One region of the Methylobacterium sp. P3_A11 genome, then DNA from elsewhere that is predicted to be linked to it. Evidence: predicted binding sites of a transcription regulator. Region 1 holds the regulator's gene; each other region holds the start of a gene.
What was found. The regulator LexA, encoded in region 1, represses DNA repair genes until DNA is damaged. The targets are predictions, from matches to a motif close to TGTTCNNNNTGTGTTCNG.
Positions count from the first base shown of each region.

Region 2: a site for LexA is predicted at 5,675-5,692, ahead of AC1DXK_RS10805 (ATP-dependent helicase). Genes of this name have one in related genera too.
Region 3: a site for LexA is predicted at 3,340-3,357, ahead of AC1DXK_RS04725 (patatin-like phospholipase domain-containing protein). Genes of this name have one in related genera too.

Region 1 covers NZ_JBFUGA010000023.1:14,508-22,194, reverse strand. The annotation lists gene gltA (citrate synthase) at 1-1,049, opposite strand, end outside; gene gltX (glutamate--tRNA ligase) at 1,280-2,707, opposite strand; gene AC1DXK_RS10085 (ComEC/Rec2 family competence protein) at 2,897-5,179, shown strand; gene lexA (transcriptional repressor LexA) at 5,173-5,898, opposite strand; gene AC1DXK_RS10075 (hypothetical protein) at 6,174-6,623, shown strand; partial or broken gene AC1DXK_RS10070 (IS3 family transposase) at 6,755-7,061, opposite strand; gene AC1DXK_RS10065 (SRPBCC family protein) at 7,528-7,687, shown strand, end outside.
Region 2 covers NZ_JBFUGA010000025.1:40,146-47,832, reverse strand. The annotation lists gene AC1DXK_RS10820 (AsmA family protein) at 1-2,564, opposite strand, end outside; gene AC1DXK_RS10815 (methyl-accepting chemotaxis protein) at 3,175-4,635, shown strand; gene AC1DXK_RS10810 (hypothetical protein) at 5,086-5,310, shown strand; gene AC1DXK_RS10805 (ATP-dependent helicase) at 5,703-7,687, shown strand, end outside.
Region 3 covers NZ_JBFUGA010000009.1:27,143-34,829, forward strand. The annotation lists gene AC1DXK_RS04720 (acyl-CoA dehydrogenase family protein) at 1-21, opposite strand, end outside; gene AC1DXK_RS04725 (patatin-like phospholipase domain-containing protein) at 289-3,093, opposite strand; gene AC1DXK_RS04730 (di-heme-cytochrome C peroxidase) at 3,486-5,279, shown strand; gene AC1DXK_RS04735 (helix-turn-helix transcriptional regulator) at 5,438-6,577, shown strand; gene AC1DXK_RS04740 (cytochrome P450) at 6,635-7,687, shown strand, end outside.

The DNA.
Region 1 (7,687 bases):
TCCTTGAGGGCGATCTGCTCCAGCTCCATGGCGACGTGCAGCAGCGGATCGTCGGTCTTGCCGAGTTCCTTCAACACCTGGTGGGTGGTGTGCTGCATGATCCGGGCGCGCGGGTCGTAGTTCTTGTAGACCCGGTGGCCGAAGCCCATCAGGCGGAACGGGTCGTTCTTGTCCTTGGCCTTGGCGACGTACTTGCTGACGTTCTCGGGGGTGCCGATCTCCATCAGCATCTTGAGGGCCGCCTCGTTGGCGCCGCCATGGGCCGGCCCCCAGAGGCAGGCGATGCCGGCCGCGATGCAGGCGAAGGGGTTGGCGCCGGACGAGCCCGCGAGCCGCACCGTCGAGGTCGAGGCGTTCTGCTCATGGTCGGCGTGCAGGATGAAGATCTTGTCGAGCGCCCGGGCGAAGACCGGGTTCACCTCGTAATCCTCGCACGGCACAGCGTAGCACATGCGCAGGAAGTTCGAGGTGTAGTCGAGGTCGTTCTTCGGGTACACGAACGGCTGGCCGATCGAGTACTTGTAGGCCATCGCGGCGAGCGTCGGCATCTTGGCGATCATGCGGATCGACGCGATCAGCCGCTGGCTCTCATCGGTGATGTCGGTCGAGTCGTGGTAGAAGGCCGAGAGCGCGCCCACGGAGGCGACCATCACGGCCATCGGGTGCGCGTCGCGGCGGAAGCCGGTAAAGAACCGGTTCATCTGGTCGTGCACCATGGTGTGGCGCGTGACCCGGTAGTCGAAATCGGCCTTCTGGGCGGCGGTCGGCAGGGCGCCGAACAGCATCAGGTAGCAGGTCTCGAGGAAGTCGCCCTTCTCGGCGAGCTGCTCGATCGGGTAGCCGCGGTAGAGCAGCACGCCCTCGTCGCCGTCGATGTAGGTGATCTTCGATTCGCACGAGGCCGTCGAGGTGAAGCCCGGGTCGAAGGTGAAGGCGCCGGTCTGGGCGTAGAGCTTGCCGATATCGATCACGTCCGGCCCGATCGTGCCGGATTTAACCGGCAGCTCGACCGACTTGCCGTCCACGGTGATGGTGCTGGGTGCGCTCATGGATCGTGGACCCTTCTCTGGCGACGTGGCGGATGCCGGCCTCGGGCTGCCCGAGCCGGTCCCGGGGGCCTGAGCACCACGCATTATGCTGCGGGTGCTCACTGGCATGGGTTACCCAAACGGCACTGCAGCAGCAACGGGGTCGGTGACAACCCGACCCCGACGCCAAGCATATTCCGCCAAGCGAAATCCGGGCCGGGGCGCTGGGCTCCCGGCTGCGCCCGGCCGTCTCAGCCCTGCGGCACCTGATCGCCGAGCCGGGCCAGGGTCTCGTCCCGGCCCAGCACCGCCATCACGTCGAACAGGGGCGGGGAGGTGGTGCGGCCCGTGAGCGCGGCGCGCAGGGGTTGAGCCACCTGCCCGAGCTTGCATCCGGCCGTCTCGGCGTAAAGGCGCACGGCGCCCTCGGTCGAGGCCGCGTTCCAGTCGGTCAGCGCCTCGAGCGCCGGGCGAACACCCGCGAGGCGGGCGCGGCCCTCGTCGGAGAGAAGGGCGCCGGCCTTCTCGTCCAACGCCAGGGGGCGTTGCGCGTACAGGTAATAGGCGCTGTCGAGGAGTTCGATCAGCGTCTTGGCACGCTCCTTCAGACCCGGCATGGCCTGGGTCAGCTTGTCCTTCAGGTCTGCCGGGAGCGGCGCCGACAGGCCGCGCGCGGGGCCGACATTCGGCAGGATGGTCTCGATCGCCGCCACGAGGTCGGCATCCGCGCTGGTGCGGATGTAGAGGCCGTTGAGGTTGGCGAGCTTGGCGAAGTCGAACCGCGCCGCCGAGCGCCCGACCGAGCCGAGATCGAAGGCCGCGACCATCTCCTCGGTGGAGAAGACCTCCTGGTCGCCGTGGCTCCAACCGAGGCGGACGAGGTAGTTGCGCAGGGCCGCCGGCAGGTAGCCGAGGTCGCGATAGGCCTCGACGCCGAGGGCGCCATGGCGCTTCGAGAGCTTGGCTCCGTCGGCCCCGTGGATCAGGGGGATGTGCGCCATCGTCGGGACCTCCCAGCCGAGGGCAGAAAAGATCTGGGTCTGGCGCGCGGCGTTGGTGAGGTGGTCGTCGCCGCGGATGATCTGCGTGACGCCCATGTCGTGGTCGTCCACCACGACGGCGAGCATGTAGGTCGGCGTGCCGTCCGAGCGGAGGAGCACGAGGTCGTCGAGGTCCTTGTTGGCCCAGGTGACGCGACCCTGGACGGCGTCGTCGACCACGGTCTCGCCCGTGAGGGGCGCGCGCAGGCGGATCACCGGCTTGACCCCGGCGGGGGCCTCGGACGGGTCCCGGTCGCGCCAGCGCCCGTCGTAGCGGGGCGCGCGGCCCTCGGCGCGGGCGGTCTCGCGCATCTGCGCCAGCTCCTCGGCGGTAGCGTAGCAATGGTAGGCGCGGCCCGCAGCCAGCAGCTCCTCGGCTACGGCGCGGTGGCGCTCGGCCCGGGCGAACTGGAAGACCACGTCGCCGTCCCAGTCGAGGCCGAGCCAGGACAGGCCGTCGAGGATCGCGTCGATCGCGCCCTTGGTCGAGCGCTCCCGGTCGGTGTCCTCGATCCGCAGCAGCATCCGGCCACCGGTGTGGCGGGCGTAGAGCCAGTTGAACAACGCCGTGCGGGCTCCGCCGATATGGAGGTAACCGGTGGGCGAGGGCGCGAAGCGCGTGACGACGGCTGAGGACATCGGTCCGATAGGTTCGGGGGCGAGGCGCGAAGGGGTGGAGGCGGGGCGGCGGAGAGAGCGTCGATGGGTCTCGACACGGCGCCCGTAGCACGAAGCGCCGGCTGTAGCACGGGCCTGCGGATGGGTTAAGAATCGCCTGGGGAATCGCCCGGCCGCCGACGACAGGTCGCGCGGTGCGGGGTGGCGGCAATGCGACGGATCGGCGCGAGGCTCGCGGGTGGCGCTGTGGCGCTGGCCGGCCCGCGCGCGCCCGCCCTCCCGGCAGTCCGCCACTGGGTGGCCAAGGGCCTCGTCCGGGAGGCCGAACAGCGCCGGCTGTTCCCCTGGCTGGCCGTGGCGTTCGGGGCCGGAATCCTCATCTACTTCGTGGCGGCGGATGGCACGCCGCTCCTAGCCGCGCCCCTGATCGGCGCGGGTCTCGCCCTGGCGCCGACCCCGATCCTGGGGGCGCGGCCGGCGGCCCTGGCGCTGGCCCTCGGCGTGGCGGCCGCGTTCCTCGGCTTCGCGGCGGCGACCTGGCGGGTCGCGCAGGTCGCCGCCCCGATCCTCACCCGCACCACCATCGGCCCGCTGGTCGGGATGGTCGAGGCGCTCGACGAGCGGGAGGTCGGCGCCCGACTGATCATCCGCGTCGAGACCTTCGCGGGGCTCGCGCCGGAGTCGCGGCCGGTGCGGGTGCGGGTCTCGTTCCGCAGGACCCCCATCCCGCGCCCCGGGGACGTCGTCGCCGCCACCGCCCGGCTGCTGCCGCCGCCGGAGGCCGCCCGGCCGGGCGGCTACGACTTCGCCCGGGACGCGTATTTCCAGGGACTCGGCGCGGTGGGCTCGCTCGTCGGCGCGGTCGCGATCCGGGCGCCGACCGAGCCGCCGCCCATGAGCCTGCGCCTCGCCGCTCTGCTGGACGAGGCCCGCAACGCGCTGACCCGCCGGATCGCGCAGGCCGCAGGGGGACAAGCGGGCGCGGTGGCGGCGGCTCTTGTAACGGGCAAGCGGGGACTGATCGCGCCGGCGACCAACGACGCGCTCCGCGCCGCCGGAATCTACCACGTGGTGTCGATCTCGGGGCTCCACATGGTGCTGGCCGCCGGCGTGGTCTTCTGGCTGGTGCGGGCGGTCCTCGCCGCGGTGCCGTACTGCGCGCTGGTCTGGCCGATCAAGAAGATCGCCGCCGGCTTCGCCATGGTCGGGGTCACCGCCTACTGCGCCTTCTCGGGCTGGGACATCGCCGCCGAGCGCTCCCTGATCATGACCCTGATCATGCTGGGCGCGATCCTGGCGGACCGGCCGGCCCTGTCGATGCGCAACCTCGCGCTGGCCGCCCTGATCGCCCTCGCCCGGGAGCCCGAGGGCCTGCTCGGCCCGAGCTTCCAGATGTCGTTCGGCGCCGTGGCCGGGCTGATCGCCTGCGCCCGGCTGATCGACGGGCGGCTGTTCGTGCGCCCCGGGGCGGGGCGGCTCGGGCGGCTCGTCGGCACCGGCCTCTCGGCGGTGACCGGGACCCTGGCCACGACCCTCGTGGCCCAGATCGCGACCGCGCCCTTCGCCACCTATCATTTCCAGACGGTTCAGCCCTTCGGGCTTGTCGGGAACGCACTGACCCTGCCGCTGGTCTCCCTCGTGGTGATGCCGTCGGCGGTGATCGGGATCCTGGCCTATCCCTTCGCCCAGGACCGGCCGATCTGGTGGCTGATGGGTCAGGCGGTGGGGGGCATGCTCGTCGTCTCCGACTGGATCGCCGGGTTCGAGCGGGCGATCGTCGTCGTGCCGGCCTTCGGCACGTCGGCGCTGATCCTGCTGACCCTCGGCCTGCTGCTGGCGACGCTCCCAGCCTCGCGCCTGCGCTGGCTCGCCCTGGCGCCTGCCCTGGTCGGCCTCGTCCTCGCGGCCAGGCCGGACCGTTACGACCTCTACGTCGACCGACAGGGCGCAGGAGCCGCGGTCCGGGGGCCAGACGGACGCCTCACGGTGCTGGGCAGCCCTTCCGGCTTCGTCCTCGAGCAATGGCTGAAGGCGGACGGTGACGGACGGCGGCCCGCAACGCTGGTCGCACCGCAGGGCAGCGGCCGCTGCGACCACCTCGGCTGCACGGCGCGCCTGCCGGACGGCCGAGCGGTGGCCCTCGTCCGGGATCGGCGCGCCTTCCCGGAGGATTGCGCCCGCGCCGCAGTGGTGATCACCGGCCTCGTGGCGCCCCCGACCTGCACGCGCCCGCTGGTGATCGACCGGCGCGTCCTCACCGCCCACGGAGCGGTCGCCCTCCGGGCCGAGGGTGACGGTTTCGCCACCCGGTACACCCGTGCCGACGGCCGCGCCGTACCCTGGCGGCCGGGACCGGCACGTGAGCCGCGCCTGCGGACGCCCGTCACATCCGGGTCGGACGGATCCCACACCGCGGAGGCTCCGCCTCCGGAAACCGACGGGTCAGGCAACGGCGCCGTCTCCGGCGACGCGCCCGCCGAGCCGCTTCAGTAGCGGCGGACGAGGCTGACCAGGCGTCCCTGGATGCGCACCCGGTCGGGCCCGAGCACGCGGGTCTCGTAGGCCGGATTGGCGGCTTCCAAGGCGATCGAGGAGCCCCGGCGACGCAGGCGCTTGAGGGTCGCCTCCTCGTCGTCGATCAGGGCCACGATGATGTCGCCGGTGTTGGCAGTGTCCTGCTTGCGGATCACCACGAGGTCGCCGTCGAGGATGCCGGCCTCGACCATCGAGTCGCCGCGCACCTCAAGGGCGTAGTGCTCGCCGCCGGCCACGAAGTCCGGCGACAGGGTGATGGCGTGGCTCTGGTTCTGGATCGCGGAGACCGGCGTGCCGGCCGCGATCCGGCCCATCACGGGAATCGAGATGGCGCGGCCGGCCTCGTCGAGGATCCGCGTGCTCGCCGGTGCGGGCGGCTGCTTGGACTTGCCGCCCTCGACCACGCTCGGCGTGAACCGGCGAGGCTCTGCCGAAGCCGCGGTCGGGGGCGCCTGGGTCAGGCTCTCGGGGATGCGGATCACCTCGATGGCACGCGCCCGATTCGGCAGGCGCCGCAGGAAGCCGCGCTCCTCGAGGGCCGTGATCAGCCTGTGGATGCCCGATTTCGACTTGAGGTCGAGGGCGTCCTTCATCTCGTCGAAGGACGGCGGGACACCGCATTCCTGCATCCGGCTCTGGATGAATCGCAGGAGGTCCAGCTGCTTGCGCGTGAGCATCGACGGGGGACTCGCGGCTTGGCGGACCGCCACGTGACGGTCTCCGAAACAAATCACGAACAGGTTAAACGTTCCGCAAGTGTTCTGCAAGGGCGGGACCGCTACGCTTGGACCGGTGTCGGCCCGGCCATGCGGCCGATCCGGCGCCTCGCCGGACGGGACGGGCCGAGAAACGCATTGACGGCGCAAGCGGAGCCGTTTCAATGCTGGCCCGTGCCCCGCCGGAGAGGCGGCGGATCCGGGACGCGGGCCGGGACCAGCTTGGAATGACGCGGATGCGACGACCCGCAGCTCTGCTGCCCCTCGGCCTCGCCGCCCTCGGCCTCGCCGGCTGCACCACCGGGTTTTCCTATATCTCGCGGAACTATGTGGCGCTCACCCCTCAGGTGGTGACGATCGGCTGCAAGGAGCCCTACGAGGTCTACGATAACCGGCAGCAGCGCCGGATGCTGATCGTCTCGAACGCCCTGCGCGAATATGCCGGCTGCAACCTGAGCGAGGCGCGGATCGATCCGGAGCCGGACGCGACCCGGGTGAAGCGCTTCCGCACCGCCGCCCGGGCCTATCTCGACGAGACGGTGCGGGAAGATTGCCGGATCACCGGCGAGACCGTGTTCGATCCGCTGAAGAGCGAATTCGCCTACGCGTGCGACGCGCCGATCGAGCGGCGCGGCACGGTGGTTCCGCGCCTGCCAGGCCGCAATCCGGGTCTCGGCCCGCGCTAGCACCACTTTGGGAAATTGATATCAGGGCGGGTGTTCGAAGGCGACTTTACTATTCGGGCCGCGCGGCGTCTGCAGCCTGTTGAGGAGATCGAGGATGGCCGACGGGGCCGCTTCCGGCAAAGGGGTGGCGCTCGCGTAGGGCCTGCTCCCTTGAACTTCCGATTACCCGGGTCGCGGGGGGCCGGCCGCAGCTGGATCGGGCACGGTGGTGCGGACCCTGCGCCCGCGCACCACGACGCTGGCCAAGCCCATCGCCCGCATCAGCCGGGCGACCGTGCCGCGCGCCACCGCGATCTCCTTGCGGGCGAGCTGACGCCACGCCTTCCTGAGCCAGCAGACGCCGAAGTTCGCCGCTTGAACGCGCCGGATCTCGGCCATCAGCATCGCGTCGCGCCTAGCCCGAGCCGACAGCCGCTCCGGATCGGCCTGCCGTTCAGCGTCCTGCTCCTATGCAGCGCTGCCGAGTTCGCAGCAATCCGCAACGGAATCAAGACGAGACAGATTAAGAGAAAAAGTCCGGATAGCTCGCGTCTTTGCTGCCAAATACAAGCTTTATATTTTGTTTTTCAAAAATATAGGTACCACGCATGACCTAAAGCTGAGTATATAGACGGATCATTACGCTACCCGTGCGTCTCTCCCGCGAACGCGTCGAGACCCGTGAGAGTCCCGCCATCCGTCCCGAGCGAACATATTCGCGGTAATATTGGTCACGTTCAAAAGTCGATCTGTTTTGATCGACCAATACGGCAAGACCAGAAACACTCGGCTCACTTTGATCGTCGCCGCGTCGCTTCCACGTCGAGGCCTATTGCCGAACGAGTCGCTTCGGCCTAGCTCCCTTGCGGCCATCAGAGCCTGCGCGGCCCCGGTCGCGATTTGAGACGGACGGAGACACCCCGAGATGCCCTTCGCTTTCTGCCGATCCCTTCCCCTGGCCGCCCTGGCGCTCGCCGCGGCCACCGTGCCGGGCTACGCCCTGGAGGTGACCCGCTCGGCCGATATCGCCGCGCCCCCGGCCAAGGTCTGGCAGACCATCGGGGAGTTCTGTGGCATCGGCGACT
Region 2 (7,687 bases), on a different contig from region 1:
GTCAGGTCGCGCAGGGTCAGGGTGGCGTCGGCAAGCCCGAGGGCGGCGGTCGCATCCGTGGCGACGAGACCGCGACCGAGATCCAGGCTGGCGACCCGCGCGTCGAGGGAGAGGGCCGGATGGGCGCTCGCCGGCCCGAAGCTGCCGTTCACCCCCGGCGGAATCACCAGGGCGGCGGCCAGCTGCGGGACCGACAGACGGTCGAGGGCGAGGCGGCCGTGCAGGGCGCCCCCCGCCGCCCGCAGCACCGTCCCGTTCACCCCCGCTCCCGCGATCGTGCCAGCAAGAGCGGCAGCGGCCTCGCCCTGCTGCCGGGTGAGCGTGACGGTCAGGTCGGCCGGCCACGCGCCGGGAGCCAGGACCGCGGCGCCGGCCAGCGTCAGGAAGGGCGCCAGATCGCCTGTGTCGGCGCAGATCTCGCCACCGGTGGGGACGAGGTCGGGTCCGACCAGGATCGGGCGGCCCGTGGCCAGCCGCAGGCCCGCGACCGTGCCGTTGACCGTCAGAGAGAGGGCCTGCGCATCCGGCCGTTCGGCGGTCAGGTTCAAGGTGCCGGGCTGCTGGAGGCCGGCGATGTCGGCGCGGCCGAACCAGGCCCCTGCTCGGGGCGCAGTGAGCGTGGCTGTACCGCCTTCGATTTGCGTCCCGCGGCTGGCCAGGGTCAGGTCGAGGGTGCCGCCGCCGGCGCTGCCCCGGGCCTGGGTTCGCAGGGCCGCGGCCACGCCGCCCTCCCGGTCCAGGGTGACGGCGAGGTCGAGGGGTGCGTCCCGCAGGAAGGTGGGCAGCAGGCGGATCTCCCCGACCCAGACCCGCTCCAGAAGGCCCAGCAACGGCGCCGCCGACGGCGCCTTCAATCGGCCGGAGACGCGGCCGGTCCCGTCCGCGCCGATCTGGCCGGACAACCGGGCGCTTGCGCCGGCGAGGTCGGTGACGTCGAGGCTGTCGACCGTGAGACCGGCGCCGTCCGATTGGATCCGCGCCGCGATCGTGCCGGTGCCGGTGCCCGTCGCGCCGAAGCGGACATCCCTGGCCTCCAGGGTCAGGGCAAGGTCGGTGTCCCGCAGCCCGCCGAGCGCCGTCCCCACGGGCGGCAACCCGGCGATATCGAGACCGCTCGCGCGGATCTGTGCGTCGAACCGTCCGCGCTCCTGGCCCTCGGCCGCCATGTAGCGGGCGTTGCCGGTGATCCGCGCCGTCCCGAGGGCGAGGCGCAAGTTGCGCAGGGACAGGCCGGTCGTGGCGGCCGACAGGTCGGCGGCGGCCTCGACCCGGCGCCCGTCGAGGAGCGCGACGAGGGGCCCCTCGGCGCCGAGGCGGCGCAGGTAGCGGCCGAGCGCCTCCGAATCCGGAGCTGCGAGGGCCACCGGGCCGGTGAAGCGCAGGGGTGCCGTCTCGACCTGCCCGCTCGCGCTCAAGGTCGAGTCGGCCGGACCCACCACAGAGAATCGGCGCAGGAGCAGGCCGCCGACGCGCTCCAGGGTGCCGGTGAGGGCGAGGTTCGACCAGTCCTCGCCGCCGATCACGGTGCTGCCCACTGCGAGGTCGAGGTCGAGCATGGCGGGTAGGCCACCGGCCGAGCGCGGCAGGCCGCGGCCGATCAGGTTCTGGCCCTCAGGCGAGGCGAGGAAGGCGTCGAGATCGAGGCGGCGCGCCTCTAGGGTCAGGCCAGCGCGCCACTGGCGTAGGTCGAGCCGGCCGGTGCCGCCGAGCCGTAGCGCTCGGCCGCCGGGATCGATGGCCACGTCCACGCCCTCGAACCGGACCTGCGTGCCCCGGGCTTTGAAGGTTCCGGCGAGGGAGAACGGCAGGTAGGCGCCGGCCGCCTGGGTCGGCGGCCCAACGACGAGTCGCGCCGAGCCCTCGGCCTCCACCTGCGACCCGCCGGACTCGGCCGGCACGAGGCCGAAGCGGGCATCCGCCTCGAAGCGCGGATGCGCGTCGCCACCCCCGGAGATCTTGGCCGCGAGCCGCCCATCGGGACCCGGCGTACCGCTGACCGCCCGGAATGGAACGCCGCCGGTCGTACCCTCGAGCCGCCAGGGTCCGACCAGGGTCGGGGCCTGCAGGTGCAGGTCCTGGACGTAGAGCTGGTCGGTGCGCCCGGTGGCCGGCACCTGGGTGGTGACCAGGAACTGCTGGATCTGGAGGTTCTCGATCGCGAGGTCGCGGTCGCGCAGGGCGCCGCCGAAATCCGGCGGCAGCTTCAGGGCATCCGGGCCGGCGACGGGCAGCTTGATCTCGGCCCGGCCGATTCGGGTCTCGGTGAAGCGGACCTCGCCCTTCAGCAGGGGCGCGAGGGCGATCTCGGCCTTGACGAACCGGGCATCGAGACTCGGGCGGTCCGGATCGCGACCGAGATGCAGGCGGTCCACGCGCAGCCGCGGTGACGGCAGAAGGCGCACCTCGATCCTTCCGTCGGTCCGGACCGGGACGCCGAGGGACCGGGCAAGCGCCCGGTCGACGAGGGCGCGCTGGGCCTGCCAGTCGACGAAGGGTGGGACGGCGAGCGCCGCCACGAGAACCAGGATGACGGCGCCCGCCAGCGCGGTCAGAAGATCACGCAATGGTCCCGTTCCGCACCATCTCTCCGCGAGGACGCGACATCGCCGTGCCCCGCGTGCCCCCGCGATTCAGTTGCCAGGGCCATAGCACGATAAGGGGCCGAGGGCGCCAGCGTTGCGCCTCCGGGCGAGACGCCGCGATTTGCGGGCTGTTCAGGTCAATCGCACGGCGCGCCAGCGGTCCCGGACGGGATCGCGGTTGCACCGGCCTCCTCGCCCGGATGCATCCACGAAGGCGGCGTGCGAGCCCGGATCGAAGGTCGGAAGCCGATACGCTCGAGCCTGCGAAGAGCCGCTTCGTGCGGCTCTGAGACTGCCTGTTCTGGAGCGAGAGTTGGAAGCATCTGACGAACCCATACGGTCGATTTGACAGCGACACGCGTTGTTATGGTGAAAAGGCCAGCCGATCGCCTTATTAGATCGTGTCCACCATATTTGCCCATCACTCGAATTGAAATCTTTCATTTCATTGATTTCGGCGATTTTTATCGCCGATTAAAAATATCTCGGAATGAAATATAACCTGTCACCGGACCCGCATAGTTCTGCACTCATAAAAACGGACACTTAGAGGCTCTGGTGAGACGATGCTGCGTCTACTGAGAGTTGTCCAATGTTCCGCAAGCCCGCCTACAGTGAGACCCAGGCTACGCTCGATGCCCTCACACGATCGCTGGCGATCATCGAGTTCGGCATGGATGGTACCATCCTGCGCGCCAACCCGAACTTCCTGTCGGTCGTGGACTACGACCTCGCCTCATTGCAAGGAAAGCATCACCGCGTCTTCGTCGGCAACGAGGTTGCCGATAGCTCGAACTATACCGAGTTCTGGGCAAAGCTTCGGGCCGGTGAGTTCGTATCCGGTGAGTTTCTCCGGAGAGCGAGGTCGGGCGCGAAGGTTTGGCTCGAGGCGACCTACAACCCGATCTTCGGTCCCGACGGCAGGCCGTTCAAGGTCGTCAAATTCGCCAGCGAAATCACGGCCAAGAAGAATGAAACCAGCCGGCTTCTTCGGATGATCGATGAGATGCCGGTCGCCGTCATGACTGCCGATCCGAAGAACGACTTCAAGATCAACTACCTCAACAACACGTCGCGCAAGACCCTCGAGGCGATCGAGAGATACCTACCGATCAAGGCGTCGGAGATGATGGGTCGATCGTTCGACGTCTTCCACAAGAACCCGCACCACCAGCGCAACATGCTGGCCGATGCGAGCCGGCTGCCGCACCGGACCAAGATCAAGGTCGGTCCCGAGACGCTGGACCTGCAGGTCTCGGCGATCACCGACGCGGACGGCGCCTACGTCGGTCCGATGCTGACCTGGTCGGTCATCACGGCGCAACTCGCCATGGCCGAGGAGGTCGCCGGCGTGGTCGAGGCGCTCGGGACCGCCATCGGCGAGATGAAAGACTCGGCGCAAGGCTTGAACCGCTCGGCCGACGCCGCGAGCGAGCGCGCCAATTCCGTCGCGGCCGGTTCAGAGGAGATGACGAGTTCGATCCATGAGATCTCGGGACAGGTCGGGCGGGTCTCCGAGCGCACTCAGCAGATCGCCAACCAGGCGACGGCGACGGACGCGACCGTGCGTAATCTCGCCACCAACGCGGGCGAGGTCGACGCGGTGGTGGGCATGATCAAGTCCATCGCCGACAAGACCAACCTGCTCGCCCTCAACGCCACGATCGAGGCGGCGCGCGCCGGGGCGGCCGGGCGCGGCTTCGCGGTCGTGGCCACGGAGGTCAAGGAGCTCGCCGGCCAGACGGCGAAGGCGACCGGCGAGATCACCCACAAGGTGCATGACATCCAGAAGGCGACCGGCGAAGCCGTCACAGCAATCCGCCTGATCACGGACGAAGTCGCCGAACTCTCGAAGCTGACGCTGGCCATGGCGAGCGCAGTCGAGGAGCAGGCCGCCTCGACCCAGGAGATGTCATCCAACATCGCCGGTGTCTCGACGGCGGCCGGCGAGACCGGGCAACTCGCCGAGATGGTCCGGCAGATCTCCGACACGCTCGAAGCGCATTCCGCTGGGCTCGGTGCCAGCATGGACAGGTACCTCAAGGCCGGCTGATGGCGTGTGTCAGACGAGCCCGTCGGACGACACGCCAACGGGCTCCCGGACGCTCTGAGGGACGTTGCCCGGTTGGTGCCGCGTCGAAGCGTCAGCAAGGGCTGCCGCACGGTACGCAAGCGGTGCGTACGGCCAAGTTCATGAGTCGAAGAGCGAGGTATTAATCCTGGCCGTTGCCGTTATGGGAGCGGCCCGGGCCTTTTCGTGACAGGGCGGCTCGATGCTTCACTCTGAGGAACGGGCTTCAGCCCCGTGACATCCAGGTCAGCGATCCCGCCCATCGCAACGGTCGACGGCGAGAAAATGATCACCCGCCGTGCGGCGCAAGCCGTCGAGGGGCTATTGGAGAGGTCGACGTCTCGGGCGGTGCGGCGATCGTGTGTCGGCCTTGATCACCACCCAGAACTGGGGTGCTTCCGCAGGCGCACGGGCCAGCCCGTGAGCGCGATCTTGAAGAAGACGCAGGGCGAACGCCTCAGCCTGATTGGCACGCGCAACCGTTCCATGGCGGCTGACGACGCCAGAAATCTCCTGTTGGAGCGTCTGGGCCTCATCGAGCGCATCGGAGATGTCCGCTCGCATCGCCTGGGTGGGCATTCCGTCATCGAGTGGGGCATCACCGATGCCGGTCTGGCTGCTCTTCTGGAAATCAAATCCGCTCCAGGCCCGAGTTGAAGCGTGAAGCGATGCGTCTTGGACGAGCGTCCCGCACGGGTCCACCATCAGCTCCGGCGATGAAGAGGAGGCCGGCCCTCGGACCCTCGCAGGCATGGGATCGACGTTCGGCCACCGGCGCATCGATCCGACGTCAGAGTTCCACCCCAAGCCAGAGTCGCTCGATGGGCCAGGAACGGCCGCGTTCGGGAAATACCGATCGCTGAGGGCGTGACCGAGAGGGGTCGGAGGCAGCCGCTCGAACAGCCGCACTGCAGGGTCCGGGTCCCGGCCCAGTTCGCGCCGCCGAGCGGTCGTCGACAGGCGAGGCGTATCGTCCCGCAACACACGCTCCGGTCGCATCCTGCCCGAACCACCTCGACGCCGTTCGCGATTTGGTCCAGGGAAGCGGGATGCAGAACCGCCCGCACGCGCAGCCCGCCGGGGACGGCGCTCCCGCCTCATCCATCGCCGCCCGCGCCATGGGTGCGCTCCGCCGCGACGCCGCCGCCTACCTCGAGGGGCTCAACCCCGAGCAGCGCCGCGCCGTCGAGACCACGGAGGGACCGGTGCTCGTGCTGGCAGGCGCCGGCACCGGCAAGACCCGGGTGCTCACCACCCGCATCGCCCACCTGATCGCCACGAACCGCGCGCGCCCCTTCGACATCCTGGCGGTTACCTTCACCAACAAGGCCGCTCGGGAGATGAAGCTCCGGATCGGCGCGCTGATCGGTCCCGCCGGCGAGGGCATGCCCTGGCTCGGTACGTTCCACGCCATCGGCACCAAGATCCTGCGCCGCCACGCCGAACTTGTCGGCCTGAAATCCGACTTCACCATCCTCGGCACCGACGACCAGCTCCGGCTGATGAAGCAGGTCATCGCCGATCAGAACGTCGACGAGAAGCGCTGGCCGGCCCGCGCCCTGTCCCACGCCATCGATGGCTGGAAGAACCGCGGCCTCGCGCCCGAGCAGGTGCCGCCCGGCGAGGCCGCCTCGTTCGCGTTCGGCAAGGGCGGCACGCTCTACAGCGCCTACCAGGCCCGACTGGCGACGCTGAACGCCGTCGATTTCGGCGACCTTTTGCTCCTGTGCCTCAAGCTCTGGCGGGACAATCCCGATGTGCTCGCCAACTACCAAGACCGGTTCCGGTACATCCTGGTCGACGAGTATCAGGACACCAACGTCGCCCAGTACCTGTGGCTGCGCCTCCTCGCCCAGAACCGCAAGAACATCGCCTGCGTGGGCGACGACGACCAATCGATCTATGGCTGGCGCGGTGCTGAGGTCGACAACATCCTGCGCTTCGAGCACGACTTCCCCGGCGCCGTGGTGGTGCGGCTGGAGCGCAACTACCGCTCCACGGGACACATCCTGGCCGCCGCCTCGGGGCTGATCGCCAGGAACGAGAGCCGCCTCGGCAAGACCCTGCGCACCGACGACGAGCCGGGCGAGCGCGTCACCGTGACGGGCGCCTGGGATTCCGAGGAGGAGGCTCGGATGCTCGCCGAGTCGATCGAATCCCTCCAGGCGAAGCAGCATCCCCTCTCGGAGATCGCCGTGCTGGTGCGGATCTCCGCGCAGATGCGCGAGATCGAGGACCGGTTCGTCCAGCTCGGGCTCCCCTATCGGGTGATCGGCGGCCCGCGCTTCTACGAGCGCGCCGAGATCCGCGACGCGCTGGCTTATCTCCGGGCCACCGTGAACGTCAGCGACGACCTCGCCTTCGAGCGGATCGTCAACACGCCCAAGCGCGGCCTCGGCGACGCGACCCTCCAGCAGCTCCACACCTATGGCCGGGCCAACCGGCTGCCCCTGCGGATCGCCGCCGAGCGCCTGTGCGAGACCGACGAGCTGAAGCCCCGGGTCCGCTCCACCCTGCGGGCGCTCACCCAGAGTTTCTCGCGGTGGGCTCGGCTGGTCGAATCGCAGCCGCACAGCGAGGTCGCCCAGATCGTCCTGGAGGAATCCGGGTATACCGAGATGTGGCAGAAGGACCGCTCGGCGGATGCCGCCGGGCGTCTCGAGAACCTGAAGGAATTCGTCCGGTCCATGGAGGAATTCCCCGACATGGCGGCCTTCCTGGAGCACGTCTCCCTGGTGATGGAGGCCTCCGAGACCGAGGGCGCCGACCGGGTCTCGCTGATGACGCTCCACGCCGCCAAGGGACTCGAATTCGACACCGTGTTCCTGCCCGGTTGGGAGGACGGCCTGTTCCCCAGCCAGCGCGCACTGGACGAGAGCGGGCGGGCGGGTCTCGAGGAGGAGCGGCGCCTCGCCCATGTCGGCCTGACCCGGGCGCGGAAGCGGGCGAAGCTCTCCTTCGCGGTCAACCGGCGGATCCATGGCCTGTGGTCATCGACCATCCCGTCCCGGTTCATCGACGAGTTGCCGGAATC
Region 3 (7,687 bases), on a different contig from region 1:
GAGGCGGGTCCACTGGTCCATGCGCCGGTCTCCCGTCAGGCCGCGGCCGGCTGCGGGGTAACGCGCGCAGCACGTCGATCCGAGCGCACCGCGCCGTCACGATCGCGGGCGAAGCCTGCGGATCCCGCGCGATCGCGCAGGGTCGATCGGTCGGATGCCATCACGAGTCCACCTCCTGCCGCCCGCACAGGATGCCGACGATCTCACATAATCAACCTGAGACTGAACCACTCTTTCCCTGTCCGGCGCTGCGACCAAATGCGGCCATCATCCCGCCGTCCCCAGCCATCAGGTACACGGACGGCGATTGATCTCGCCGTCGAGGTAGGTCGACCATTCCGAGATTGTCGTGAGCTGAGAGCCGAACATCCGGCTGACCTGATGGAACCCGAGAGCGCGGTAGCTCTCGAACTGGCTTTCCGTGAACCACTGATTGGCCGTGCTTTCGTGCGGGAAGGTCGCGCTGGTCGCTCCGTAGGCGCGCACCTCCGCGGGGATGTCGTCGAGGAAGCTCGGCTTGATGTAGATCAGCGAGCCGGCATCCCGGGCGCCCGGATAGGTGATCGTGCCGCGGGCAAAGCCGAGGGCGGGTGCCCGCGGGCCGGCCTGTTCGGCTGCTGGGCGCGGTCGGATGCGCATCTCGCCCATCTGCACCTTCGCCAGCCCGTCGACCTCCGCTTTCCGGATGACGTTGCCCAGGTCGAAGAACGTGCAGTTTGCGTCCTGGCCGGCGTCGATCACCACGATGCGGGCGCAGCGCCGGCGCAGCATCTCGTAGAGGCCGAGATTGTCGAAATGGCCGCCATCCGACAGGTAGACGGCTTGGCGGACGTCCGTGCTGCGGCCGCCAAGTTCGCTCAGGAGAGCCAGCACGGAGTTCTTCGGCTTGGCGAGCCGCAGATCCTCCGCCCGCGCGACGGCGGGGTTGGGCAGCCATGCACCGAGCCGGACATTGAAGAGCGTCATCAGGAAAGCGATCAAGGGCGAGGAATGGTAGCCCCAGTTGGGACTGACCGCCGCGCCGGAGATCGTGAGAACGCCGCCGAGGAGCGGACCTTTCCCGGCACTCACGCGGTCGCCGCGCGTCTCCATTCCGGCATAGTCTGTGGTGCGGATGAAGGCCCCGCGCGGACCGTCCGGCTGGCCCGGCGCGCGGGGGATCTCGGCGCGGTCGAGGATCGCCGCGCCACAGGCGAACGGCGTCGCCGTGAAGGAGGCGGCCTTCCGCTCCGCCCACTCCGTGCGCTGGATGTCGGTGAGGTTGAGGGTCATGTTGATGACCGGCAGCAACCGCTTGCCCGTCCCGAGTTCGGCCACCCGCGGGCTGTCGCTCTCGTCGAAATCCGTGAAGGGGTCGGCGTCCCGGTGCGCCCGGGCGGAGCCGAGGAAGGCCCGGGTCAGGCGGTTGCGATAGACCCCGTGCATCGAGAAGCGGTTCACGTTGACCCGGCCGAAGAGCTGGACGGCGCCGGCCAGCACCGCCGCCACCCCAAGATCGAGGATGACGATCATCGCGTAGGGGTTGATGGCACAGGCGGAATCAGGGCCGCTCCGCACTGCGGCGGGCGCCAGGCAGGGCCCCCACCAGGCGTAGGCGGCGCCGAGCAGCCGCCCGAGGGACCAGCCCATGAGCACAAACAAGCTGATTCCGAACAGCGCCGCCATCACGCTCAGACCGATCATCACGAGATCGTCCATCCGCCCCTTGGCGGTCAGCGACTGGGCGCGGACGAAGACCTGCTTGCCGAGGAAAGCCGCGAGGGGACCGGTGACGAGGGTGACGAGAGCGCTGAGGAGCCCGGAGAGGTCCGCCTCGTCGCGACCGAGGGCGACGGCCGACAGGTAGAGGCAGCACAGGCACAGAGCCGCCCAGCCGAAGGCGGCAAGCAGCAGCTGCCCGTCGACCCGCGCGACCCATTCGCGGTCGAGGTCGGCGCGCTCTGCGCTCCGGCGGAATCCGATGAAGACCACACTCTGGAACAGGTGGGCGACGATCAGGGCCGGCGGCGCCAGGATGGCCAGGAACTGGGAAACGCCCACCGCCGCTGGATCGAACGGCGCGGGATTGCGGCTCACGATCCCATCGATGCTCCAGCGGGCGCCCAGGAAGATGAGGGCGGCCGCGACGAGGCTGCTGGCGAGCCACGGGCCGAAATTCCGCCTGTAGAGCCACAATCCGGGATGACCCTTTTGCGTCTGCCACGCGAGCCCGAAGCCGTATCCGGCGACCTGGACGGCGACATACGCGGCGCTCAGGATGCCCAGTGTCAGATTCGGGATCGGGAGCGGCTCGTCGAAGAGCGCCCGGATCGTGAAGGGCAGCGCCAGAGCCCAGAGGATCGTGGGTGCCAGGATGCGGACCGCAATCCTGTCCGGTGAGGCGTAGGACGTCCGCCCGGCCTCGCGCGGCCGGTGGCTCGGCAGCAGGATGCAGGCGCTGAAGGTCGCCAGCAGCAGGGCGGCGCTGCCGAGCGCCAGGGGAAGCCACAGGAGGGTTCGGCTCGCCGCCTCGAGGGCGGTCCGGTAGGCCAGCAAGCCCAGGGGGATGAACAGCAGCAGCGGGAAGATGATCAGCCAGTTGAGGATGGTGTTCCGGATGTAGAGGACGATGCCGGCCCACGTATCCCGGGACAGGAGCCCGATTTCCGGCGTCAGGTAGTTCGTGTAGCGCCGCAGCTTGGCGAAGGCTTCGTTGCCGGTCTCCGCCAAGCGCCGCTCCGCCTCGTCGAGGCTGCCGCACTGGCGGATGAACGTCTGCAGCCAGCCGCCCGCGAATCCGCCGCCGGACACGGTCGAGAGGTAGTGGAATTCGCCCAGCATCCGCCGGGTTGCCAGGGCCTGCACGGCCCCGAGGCAGAACGTGGCGCTGCGGATGCCGCCCCCAGAGAGGCAGAGGGCCGTGAGGCGCGCCTCATCAGCCCGCTGCTGCCAGGGCGGCGCGTCGCCATCCGGACAAGGTCCGCAGAAGTGATCCAGCTCCTCGGTGAGCATCCGCTCCGTATCGAGCACGGATGGGAGCGCCTGCGCGCTCAGGACCGGCAGATTGCGTGGTGCCGCGTCTCCGAGCGGTTCGGACCTGTCCTGGCTGTCCATGGCTCCTCCGACCGCACGCGCCGTTCCGGGGCTGGCTTGACCCCGCGGGACAGAATTCAAGATCTGCAGCAAGAGACTTCGCCGCCGGTCTCGAAATCAAGTCCCGCAGATCATCGATTTTTGATTGTCGTCACTCACATTGCGGCGAAAACGTTCAATATTACGTACAATTTTATGTAGATATATTTGCCATTTTTTAGAAAAATGTCAGTATCGTAGCCGACATCAGCTTGTAAATCAATTTTTACGATCACATTAAGATCAGAGGTTTTGCGAAATCAGAATTGCTGGCATCATCCATTTGGGGGACGCGTTCGACTCTGCTGCCCCGTAAGCAGGGTCCGGCGCAGCCTGACCGGTGCGGGGTTCCCGACCATGCCCGAGATGCGATCGTGACCCGGCCTCGGATCGCACACGGCTTCGCGCTGGCGGCGCTCATCGGGCTCGCGGCGTCCCGGACGGGCGCCGGTGAGCCGGGGCCGCACGCGCGCCCTCTCTTCCTTTCGCAATCCTGGAGCGATGACGAGAGGGCTTGGTTCTACAGCGCGAGCCAGGGCTCGCAGATCATGCCCTATGCCTGGTTCATGTCGCTGGAACGCCCGGACGGCGAAAGCCTGTTCGCCGAGGATGGGCTGACGCGCTTCGGCTACCTGCCCAATCCCTATGACGGCGCGCGCGGCCTTCCGCGGACGGGTCTCCCGATCGGCTTCACCAAGGACGTCGATGACCGTGGCGAGTGGATCGGCATGACCTGCGCCGCCTGCCACGTGAACCGGGTGGAGCTGCGCGGGCAGGCGATCCAGGTGGATGGCGGTCCGGCGGACGCCGACATGTTCGCCTTCATCGAGGAACTCGGCCGTGCCGTTTCCCAGACCGTCGACGAGCCGGCCCGGTTCGACCGCTTCGCCGGCCGCGTGATCCCGCCGGAGCTGTCCGCGCAGGACCCGAGCCAGGCGGAGGCCGATCGCCGTCGCCTGCGCGCCAGCCTCGCCCGGTTCGCCCAGGGGTTCTCGAGCTACGTGGCGACCAGCCGTCCGGCAGTCTCCTGGGGACCGGCCCGTCTCGATGCCTTCGGGATGATCTTCAACCGCGCGACCGGCATCGACCTGCACGAGCCCGGGAACGTTGCCGAGCCGAACGCGCCCGTCAGCTATCCCTTTCTGTGGGACACCTCCTGGCACGACCGGGTGCAGTGGAACGGGTCCGCCCCCAACAGTCTCGCCGTCGAGCGACTGGGCCGCAACGTCGGCGAGGTGCTCGGCGTCTTCGCCGCCGTCGAGATCCGCGAGCCGACCCTCCCGCCGCTGTGGTTCGACACCTCGGCGGACCGGGTCAACCTCCTGCGGATCGAAAGCCAGCTCGGCAGCCTGACGGCTCCGGCTTGGCCGGAACGGATCGCCCCGCGGACCGACGCGCAGAGACAGGATGCCGCCGCCGGCAAGGTCCTCTACGACCAGCTCTGCCTGTCCTGCCACGCGATCGCGCGTACGGGTGCGGATCGGGTCCAGTCGGTGGTCCTGACGCCCCTGGCCGAGATCGGGACCGACCCGACGATGGCGGTCAACGCGGCGTCGCGGCGCGCGCGGACGGGCATCCTGGAAGGCGTCCGGATGCCGTTCCTGGCGACGACACCGCCGCTCCCGGCCGAGACACGCAGCCTCGACCTTGTCGCGGCGATCGTGGCGGGCGCCATCCTGGCTCCCCTCGACCGGGCGTCGGACCCGTCCGGAATCGGCCCGGGTCAGGCCGCCATCGTCGATCAGCTGCTCAAGCGGGGCGCCGCGGCGGCCGAATCGCGCAACGTGCTGCTCAACGACGTCTCGACCGACGGCGGCAAGGGGCTCGTCGCCACCTTCCTGGCCAAGCGGACGGATCGCGATCCCCTTGTCTACAAGGCGCGTCCCCTCGACGGGATCTGGGCGACGGGGCCGTTTCTCCACAACGGCTCGGTGCCGAACCTGTATGAAATCCTCCTGCCGGCCGACCAGCGCTCCGAGGCATTCCGTGTCGGCAGCCGTATCCTCGACGAGGAGCGGATCGGTTTCCGCTCCGATCTCGGACCGTTCCTGTTCGACACCACCCTGCCGGGCAATTCCAACCGCGGCCATGAGGGTCCCGCCTACGGAACCGACCGGCTCGACGGTATGCAGCGCCGCCAGCTGCTGGAATACTTGCGCATGCTGTAGAAGCGCGGCAATATCGCCTTAATTACTTTCGACGCGCGTATTCGTTTGTCGTCGATTGTAACGTTCTTTGAGGTCCGGTGACCCCGGACCATCGGCAAGGAGCCCGCTGCGGCGAGCTTGGTTCGCGTCCGCACCATCCCTTTTCGTGGAGCACGGCGATGCAGGATCTCGAAGCCTATTCGCATCTTGTCGGATCCATCTACGACCGCGTCGGCCAGCCGGAAGAATGGTCCGCCCTTCTCGAGGATCTGACGGATTTCGTCGGCGGCCGGGTCGGACAGCTCGCCGTCTTCAGCCTCGACGGGTCGCGCAAGCCCATGTGGGCCGTATCCGGTTTCGACCGGTCGGCCTATCGCACCTTCCTCTACCGCCACGCCACGGAGGATCCGCGTCTCCCCTACATCCTCTCCAATCAGGGGAAGGTCATCCGCGCGGAGGAGGGGGTCGATCCGGCGCAGTTCCGCGAGACCGCGCTGTTCAAGGAGGTCGTTCGTCCCTTCGGGATCGAGCACAGCCTCGTGACCTACTTCGCCCGGGAGGCCGACGTCATGGCGACGCTGGCGGCCATGCGTGACGAGGAGGCGGGACCGTTCCGGTCCGGAGAGGTGCGGCGGCTAGCGATGCTCGTCCCGCACCTGCGCCGGGCTTTCGAATTCTATGCGCTGCTGCGGCAGGCGTCCGAGCGCTCCTCCGATCTCGCCTCGGCCCTCGATCTGCTCGATGCTGCGGTGATCCTGACCGATTCCCGACTGCGCGTCGCCCACGCCAACCGCGCCGCCGAGACGCTGGCGCAGACGCGGACCGGCCTGTCCCTCGACAAGGGCAGCCTCGTCCTCAAGGACGGCCAGTGCTCCCGACGATTCGCGCGTGCCGCCAGCGAGGCCCTGGCCGCCGCGAGCGGCGACGTCACCATCACACAGGCCGAGCCCATCGCGATCACCTGCGGCGAGACCGGAACGCCGTATCGGGTCTCGCTGCACCCGCTGTCCAGGCGTCCAACCGGTACGGGCAGCCGGGTGAAGGCGGAACTCGCGGTCGTGATCCGCACCGGTGCGGCCAAGGCCCAGGATGGCGCCACCATCCGTCTCCAGCGCCTGTTCGGGCTCACGGGAGCCGAGGCGCACCTCGCCAACGCCGTGGCCTCGGGGCGCTCCCTCGACGCCCACGCCCGGGATCGCGGCATCGCGATCTCGACCGTCCGGACGCAACTGCGGGCTCTCTTCGCGAAGACGGAGACGCACCGGCAGGGCGAACTCGTGGCGCGCCTGCGCGAGGGCCTGGACATCTCCCTGAACTGACGGCCGACGACCGGCCGGCCCATCCGGGGCCGAGCCACGGCCGCATGGAGGATTCGCATGGATTCGGCCGTTCCGGATGACCTCCGCCACGATGCGCCCTGCCTGGACGATCTGGAGGCGCTGCCCATGCCGGAACGCTGGCCGCTCGCGCGTGCCTGGATCCGGCAGGCGCCGCGACCGTTCTTCGCGCAACTCCGGGCGCGTCGGCCGGTCCTCGATTGCGGCGCGGTCGTCCTGGTCGCCCGCCGCGTCGCGGTCGCCGAAATCCTGTCCCTGCCGCGTGTCTTCTCGGTGGCGCTCTACAGGCCCAAGATGGGCGCGTTCATGCTGGCCCTCGACGAGACCGAGGTGAATTACCGCGACAAGGCGGTGATGCGCGCCGTGATGGCCTGGGACGACCTCGCCCGGATCCGCGCGCTCGCGGGTGCCATCACCGATGCGGCCCTCGATGCCGGAGGCGGCGCGACCGACGTCGTGGCGACGATTTCGCGCCAGGCGCCCCTGCGGATCGTCCAGCAGGTCTTCGGCTTCTCGGCCCCCGACGCCGACCTGCTGCGCTGGTCCTACGCGAACCAGTTCGACCAGTTCAACAACCTGCCCTTCGACCAGCGGCCCGACGCCGATGCGATCCAGACGGAAGCGGCGCGCGCCCGCGAGGAGATGCGCGCGGCGTTCGCGTCCCTCATCCCGGCCCGTGTCGCGGCCATCGAGGCGGGCGCCGATCTGCCCGACGATGTCCTGACCCGGCTGCTCCGGCTGCACCTGCCGGCGGCGGCGGGCTTCGGCATGGACCGCGTGGTGATCAATGTCGGCGGGCTGCTGATCGGCGCCATCGAGACCACCTCGGAAGCCGTGGTGAACGCCCTGGCCGAACTCCTGCGGCGGCCCGCCGTGCTGGAGGCGGCGCGCGCGGCCGCAGCGGCCGGTTCGGCAGCCTTCGACGGGTATGTCTGGGAGGCGCTGCGCTTCGCGCCGATCGTGGCCTTCATGTTCCGCCAGGTCGAGACCGACCACGTTCTCGGGCGCGGCACCGCCGATGCGGCCACGCTCGCGAAGGGGCGGGTGGTTCTGCCGCTCAGCCTGTCCGCGATGTTCGATGACGACTGGCTC